Regions from separate parts of the Deinococcus malanensis genome, predicted to be linked through region 2. Evidence: riboswitches for the same ligand, from Rfam matches in the RefSeq annotation. Region 2 holds a riboswitch; the other holds the start of a gene.

Region 1 (3,363 bases), on a different contig from region 2:
CCGCGCGTGCGCCAGATCACGCAGCCGTCCGGCCAGCCGGATCACCGCACGCGCTTCACCATATGCTGGCGAGTCCGCCTTGCAGCGCAGCTGCAGGGTGTCCACACCGCCGTCCAGGGCGGCCTCCACGCGCACCACGAACTCGTCTTCCGGCTGATCCGGGCGGGGCGTGGCGACCAGATACAGCCGCCCCAGCGGGCGGGTCATGCGCCAACCTCCTCGGGCTCGCTGGCAGGACGGTCCAGGTAGATCTGCGATCCACCTTCGCGGAACTCGCGGGCCTTTTCTTCCAGCCCGGCCAGGATGTCCCCGGCGCGCAGGTCATGGCTGAGTTTCATGGAGCAGAAGTGCGGGCCGCACATGGAACAGAAGTGCGCGGTCTTGGCCGCGTCGGCCGGGAGGCTCTCGTCGTGCAGCTCACGGGCCTTTTCCGGGTCGAGTGCCAGATTGAACTGATCCTCCCAGCGGAACTCGAAGCGGGCCTGTGAGAGCGCGTTGTCGCGGGCCTGTGCTCCGGGATGGCCCTTGGCGAGATCGGCGGCGTGCGCGGCGATCCGGTAGGCAATGACGCCGTCGCGCACGTCCTGACGGTCGGGCAGGCCCAGGTGTTCCTTGGGCGTCACGTAGCACAGCATGGCCGTGCCGTACCACGCGATCTGCGCCGCACCGATGGCACTGGTGATGTGGTCGTAGCCGGGCGCGATGTCGGTGGTCAGCGGCCCCAGCGTGTAGAAGGGCGCCTCCTGGCAGACTTCCAGCTGCCGGGTCATGTTCTCGCGGATCAGCTGCATGGGCACGTGGCCGGGCCCCTCGATCATGGTCTGCACGCCCTGATCCCACGCGATCCGGGTGAGTTCACCCAACGTTTCCAGTTCCGCGAACTGCGCGGCGTCGTTGGCGTCCTCGATGCTTCCCGGGCGTAGCCCGTCCCCCAGGCTGAAGGTAACGTCGTAGGCGGCCATGATCTCGCAGATGTCGGCAAAGTGCGTGTACAGGAAATTCTCGCGGTGGTGCGCCAGGCACCACTTGGCCAGGATGCTGCCACCGCGCGACACGATGCCGGTGCGCCGCCGCGCCGAGAGCGGAATGTGCGCCAGTCGCACGCCCGCGTGCACCGTGAAGTAGTCCACGCCCTGCTCGGCCTGCTCGATCAGCGTGTCGCGGTACACCTCCCAGGTCAGGTCCTCGGCCACGCCGCTCACCTTTTCCAGTGCCTGATAGATCGGAACGGTGCCAATGGGCACAGGGCTGCCCCGCACGATCCACTCACGCGTCTGGTGGATGTATTTGCCGGTGGAGAGGTCCATGACCGTATCGGCTCCCCAGCGGGTGGCCCAGACCATCTTCTCGACCTCCTCCTCGATGCTGCTGGTCACGATGCTGGTACCGAGGTTGGCGTTGATCTTGACCCGGAAATTCCGGCCGATGATGGTGGGTTCCAGTTCCGGGTGATTGATGTTGGCGGGAATGACTGCGCGTCCGCGCGCCACTTCCGAACGCACGAATTCCGGCGTGATGACGCGGGGAATGGCCGCGCCGAAGCTCTGGCCGGGGTGCTGGTGGGTCAGCGTGAACTCGTCGGCCTGACGCAGGTTCTCGCGCAGGGCCACGAACTCCATTTCCGGGGTGATTTCCCCGCGCAACGCCGCCTGCATCTGGGTGATGGCCTGCCCGGTGCGGGCGCGGCGCGGCAGGGGCAGTGCCGGAAAGGGCATGGGTCCAGCGCCGTCCAGGCGGGCCGAAAAGCGCTCGGTCTGTGTTTCCAGACACGGGTCGGTCGCCAGCCAGGGCCGGGCGTGTGGCAGGCCCCGGCGCGGGTCGATGCTCACGGCCGGATCGGTATAGGGGCCACTGGTATCGGGTACCAGGACGGTGGGGTTGGAGGTGCGGCGCGTCAGGCTGCCCACCATTTCCAGCGTGGCGGACTGGTGAATGGCGCGCACCGGTACGCGAACCTGCGGGTGCAGGGCGCCGCTCAGGTACTGCTTTTCACTGTTAGGGAAGGGCGTGGTGGTCAGGGCGGGGGGATCAACAGGTGCGGTCATGGGATCTCCACATGGGGCCGGGCAATGGCCCAGGGCAAATGAATCAGGACACAGGCGGCGCACCGGGGCGGCCCGTCGGGGAATGGCACTCGAATGTCAGGTCAACACGTTATGGAAGATCCGCGCCTGGTCGCTTGAAAGCGCACGCCCGCCCTTCTCTGCTGGTCCAAAAAATCACCCTCCCCCAAAGCAACTTCGGAGGAGGGCGGTATCTGTCGTTTCCGCACCTGTCACTCTCCCTCCGCTGGTATGAACCAGATCAGGTTCCTAGGGTTAGGCCGTAAAAAAAGGCCCTCTCAGCCCCGCTTTCGGCTATTGCGGCCTGAGCGTGGGCACCCCTGGTGACGCTTCCGAGTGTGCCACCACGGCCGGGCCGGGTCAAGCGAAAGGTTCGGACGGGCCGTCACCGTGCCCTCTACACTCGGAACGTGAGGCACAACATCGCAGGATCGTCGCCCTGGGAGGCAGTGATGGGATACTCGCGCGCCGTGCGGGTAGGCAACGTGGTGCAGGTCTCCGGCACGACCGCCACCGTGAACGGGGATGTGGTGGGGGTCGGAGACGCCTACACCCAGACTGTCGCAGTTCTGGACATCATTTGCGGGGCGCTGAGGGCAGCTGGCGCTGAACCCGAGGACGTGGTGCGTACCCGGATCTATGTCACCGACATCGCCCACTGGGAAGAGATCGGGCGAGCACATGGAGAGGTGTTCGGCCAGATCAGGCCGGCTGCGACCATGGTGCAGGTGGCCGCTCTGATCGACCCGCGTCACCTCGTGGAGATCGAAGCCGAAGCGATCGTTCCATGAGTCTGGACAGGCAAATCGAACTTGACCGTAAGCTGCGTGCCGCCATACAGGAGGACCTCCGTGTGACATACGCGCTGGCGTATGGAAGCTTCACTCAGGGCACGGCCGACCGGTTCTCTGATCTGGAGTACTGGCTGTTCGTACGGCCGGAAACTCTGGCGGCTTTCGACGTGAGCGGCTGGCTGGAGGCCATTACACCCGTCCATCACCTGCTGGTCAACGAGTTCGGCACGCCCACGGCGATATTGCCAGGACTGTTAAGGGTGGAAGTGCATGTGGCGTCGCATGACGAACTGGCCGGTGTCGCGGCGTGGCCCGGCGAACATGTGCGTCCGCAACGGATGCTGGTCAAGGACCAGGACGGTGCGTTGGCGGCCATTCTGCAGACCCTGAGCGGCAAACAGCTGAATCCGACGGCCGAGGCGCAGCAGATTCTCGACCGCACCCTGAACTGGCTGGCGTTCGGTCTGAACGTGCTGGCTCGCGGTGAACAGGTGCGCGCCCTGGAA
Region 2 (3,363 bases):
TTCCCGGACCGCGGCGTGGGCCAGCGCCTCTCCACGCTCGACCCGGCCACCCGGCAGTCCCCACAGGCCTTCTGCATAGGCCACGCCAGCCCGGCGTCCCAGCAGCACACGTCCGGCCGGGTCCAGAACGACCAGCCAGGCGACCAGAAAGAAACTCATGCGACCTCCAGACGTTCGGCAGGTTCTCCACTGGCCCACCATCCGCTGATCAGGACCAGTGCAGTGAACCCCAGCAACAGGATCAGCGGCGGGCTCCAGTCACCCGTGAAGTCATGCACCGCTCCGAACAGGAAGGGGCCGGTGGCGGCCAGCAGGTAGCCATACCCCTGCGCTACGGCCGAAAGCCCGGGCGCCTCAGCCGTATTGCGGGCCCGCCGGGCGATCAGGTACAGCGCCAGCGGAAAGGCACTGCCCGACGCCGCCCCGAGCAGCAGCACCCACACCAGGTTGGGGACCTGGGGGAGCAGCAGCAGGCCAGCCAGCCCGGCCGCGAAGGCGGTGCTAAGGGCCACCACCAGCGGCCGGGCGGAAGGCAGGCGTGCGGCCAGCACGGGCACTGCCAGCGTAAACGGAAGCTGCACCAGATTGCCCAGTGACAGTAACATCCCAGCTTCGGCGCTGCTGACACCACGGTCCAGCAGTATTCTGGGCAGCCAGGTCAGCCAGGTGAAGAACACCAGTGACTGCGTGCCCATGTACAGCGTCAGCGGCAGTGCCGCCGGGTTGGTCCACACCCGCCCGGATGGCATGGGCTGCAGGCCGCTGCGTACCGGTCGCCCAATCACGACCGGCCACCAGGCCAGGGCTCCCAGGACAGCCAGTCCTGCCCAGACGCCCAGCGCCAGCCGCCACGAGCCGCCCAGCGCACCCTGTAAAGGCACCGCCACGGCCGACGCCACGGTGGCCCCACCCACGACAGCCGTGGTGTAGATCCCGGTCATCAGGCCCAGACGGCCGGGAAAATCCCGCCGGATCAGGCTGGGCAGCAGCACATTGACCACCGCGATGCCGGCCCCCACCAGCAGGGTCCCGGCCAGAATCCAGGGAAAGGTGGGACCAGCACGCAGCGCTGCGCCCAGGACAATCAGTCCAAGACACCCCAGGATCACCACTTCGGCACTTCGGGCGCGGGCCAGCGCTGGAGCCACCAGGGCCAGCGCGCCCCAGCACAGCAGCGGAATGGTGGTCAGCAGACTGACGGTGGCCGCACTGACCGCCAGATCCCGCTGGATAGGCGCCAGCAGCGGACCGAACCCGGCAATCACCGGGCGCAGGTTGAGGGCCACCAGGACGATGCCCAGGACCAGCAGCACAGGGGCGGCACGGTTGCGCAGGTTCAAGAGGCCACCAGGAGTCGCGGCATACTCCGCAGCCTACGCCTGCGCTATGCTCGCGGGTGCGTCACCGGGGGTGTCCTGAGGAGCAGGACTGAGAAAAACCCTTGGAACCTGAACCGGGTCATACCGGCGGAGGGAGTGTGACCAGGCCACGGCGTCAGTCATGGCCTGCGCCTCCCCTCTCGTGACGCGAGGGGATTTTCTATGCGTAAGATTCTGTGTTCTGCCCTGCTGATGCTGGGTGCTGCCGGTGCCCAGAGCACCCTGACCGTGATTACCCACGACAGCTTTTCCGTGGACAAGAAACTGATCGCTCAGTTCGAGGCTGCCAACAAGGCCCGCGTACGCTTTGTGAAGGGCGGCGACGCGGGTGAGTTGCTCAGCCGCCTGATCCTGACCCGCCGCGCGCCAGTGGCCGATGTGGTCTACGGCCTGGACAACAGCCTGCTGGCCCGGGCCAGGACGGCCGGAATCCTGGAAGCCTACCGGTCACCGGCCCAGGCCGGTGTGCCCGCCCGTTACCGGCTGGACGACACCGGCCTCCTGACCAGTGTGGACTACGGTTACGTGGCCCTGAACTACGACCGGGCCTACTTCGAGAAAGCAGGCCTGGCACTGCCCCGCACACTGGATGACCTGAAGAAGCCCGAGTACGCGCGCCTGACCGTGGTGAGCAGCCCGGCGACCAGCAGCCCTGGCCTGGCGTTCCTGCTGGCCACCGTAAACCACTACGGCGAAGCCGGTGCGTGGGCGTGGTGGAAAGCCGCGCGGGCCGGCGGCCTGAAAGTTACCCGTGGTTGGAGCGACGCCTACTACAAGGAGTTCAGCCGCAACGGCGGGAAATATCCCATCGTGCTGAGCTACGCCAGCAGCCCCGCTGCGGAAGTGTTCTACGCCGACGGCTATGATCCCAAGAAGCTGCCGGCCCAGAGCCCGACCGCCAACCTGTTCCTGCCCGGCAGCACCTACCTGCAGATCGAAGGGGTCGGCATCCTGAAAGGCACGAAGCAGGGAACCCTGGCCCGCAAGTTCGTGGACTTCATGCTCAGCGCGCCGGTCCAGGCGGATATTCCCACCCGAATGTGGGTGTATCCGGCAGCCAGTGGAACCAGGCTCGACCCGGTGTACCGCTTCGCTCAGCAGCCGGACGTCAGGGCGGCCGCACCGAATGTCACCGCCAACCCCCAGCGCCTGGTAGACGCCTGGATCACCCAGGTGCTGCGGGCCCGCTGATCCGGGCCAGGGCCGAGAACGCCTTTTTTGCCGCAGTAAACGGAGGTGGCGCCGAGGTGCAGACCCGGTTTTTCTTCAGGTCCGTATGACGGCGCCACGTTCACCCCTATCCTGGGTGCCGCGATGCGCCTGCTGCCGACCGAACGCCCACCCCTGACCATCCGCCGCCTGGCCTGGTCGGCGCTGGCCGGACTGCTGGCAGGCGTGCTGCTGGCACGTGGGGCTGTGACGCTGGTGCTGGCGCTGGTGCCAGGCGATCAGCCCTATGTGCGCACGGTCGTGGGCACCTTCGGTGCACTGCTCAGTGTCATCGTGGGCTTTGCGCTGGCGGGGGCGCTGTCCACCCGTGGGCTGCCGATTCCCCGCCTGGGCCTGACCCGGTCGCAGGCGCGCTGGCGATCCGCTATTGCGGCCGGAAGCACAGCCGGACTGCTGATTCTGCCGGTAGGGGGGCTGCTGGCCTTCGCCGGCGCCTATCACGAAGGGGCGCTGGGGCAGACCCTGGGGTTGGCGCAGCTGACCTTAGGGCTTGGTCTGCTGGGCGCAGTCTACGGGGGCCTCAGCGGCGGAGTCCTGGGGTTGCTGACGGTCCGCGCCTCACAGGCGTGGCGGCCAGCACTGGGCGGGCTGCTGGGCTTCGGCGCGGTGGGACTGTGCGCGGGCGTGCTGCTGGGGGCCGCCGGCATCCCCGATGCACTGTCGGGAGGCGGCTCAGCGCTGCTGACTATCCTGGCAGCTTTCGTAACGACCTCGCAGGTGGTCGGTGACCTGCTGATCGCGCGCGGCATCAACG

The links. Region 2 has a riboswitch for thiamine pyrophosphate ahead of IEY49_RS03885 (thiamine ABC transporter substrate-binding protein). Riboswitches for the same ligand answer to the same signal wherever they lie in the genome.
Region 1: another riboswitch for thiamine pyrophosphate. It lies ahead of thiC (phosphomethylpyrimidine synthase ThiC); the one in region 2 lies ahead of IEY49_RS03885 (thiamine ABC transporter substrate-binding protein).

What each region holds. Positions count from the first base shown of each region.
Region 1 is NZ_BMPP01000010.1:154,664-158,026, reverse strand. It holds gene thiE (thiamine phosphate synthase) at 1-207, opposite strand, end outside; gene thiC (phosphomethylpyrimidine synthase ThiC) at 204-2,045, opposite strand; TPP riboswitch at 2,264-2,395, opposite strand; gene IEY49_RS12980 (RidA family protein) at 2,474-2,854, shown strand; gene IEY49_RS12975 (hypothetical protein) at 2,917-3,363, shown strand, end outside.
Region 2 is NZ_BMPP01000002.1:308,912-312,274, forward strand. It holds gene IEY49_RS03875 (NUDIX domain-containing protein) at 1-159, opposite strand, end outside; gene IEY49_RS03880 (CynX/NimT family MFS transporter) at 156-1,340, opposite strand; TPP riboswitch at 1,397-1,493, shown strand; gene IEY49_RS03885 (thiamine ABC transporter substrate-binding protein) at 1,542-2,570, shown strand; gene IEY49_RS03890 (phospholipase D-like domain-containing protein) at 2,694-3,363, shown strand, end outside.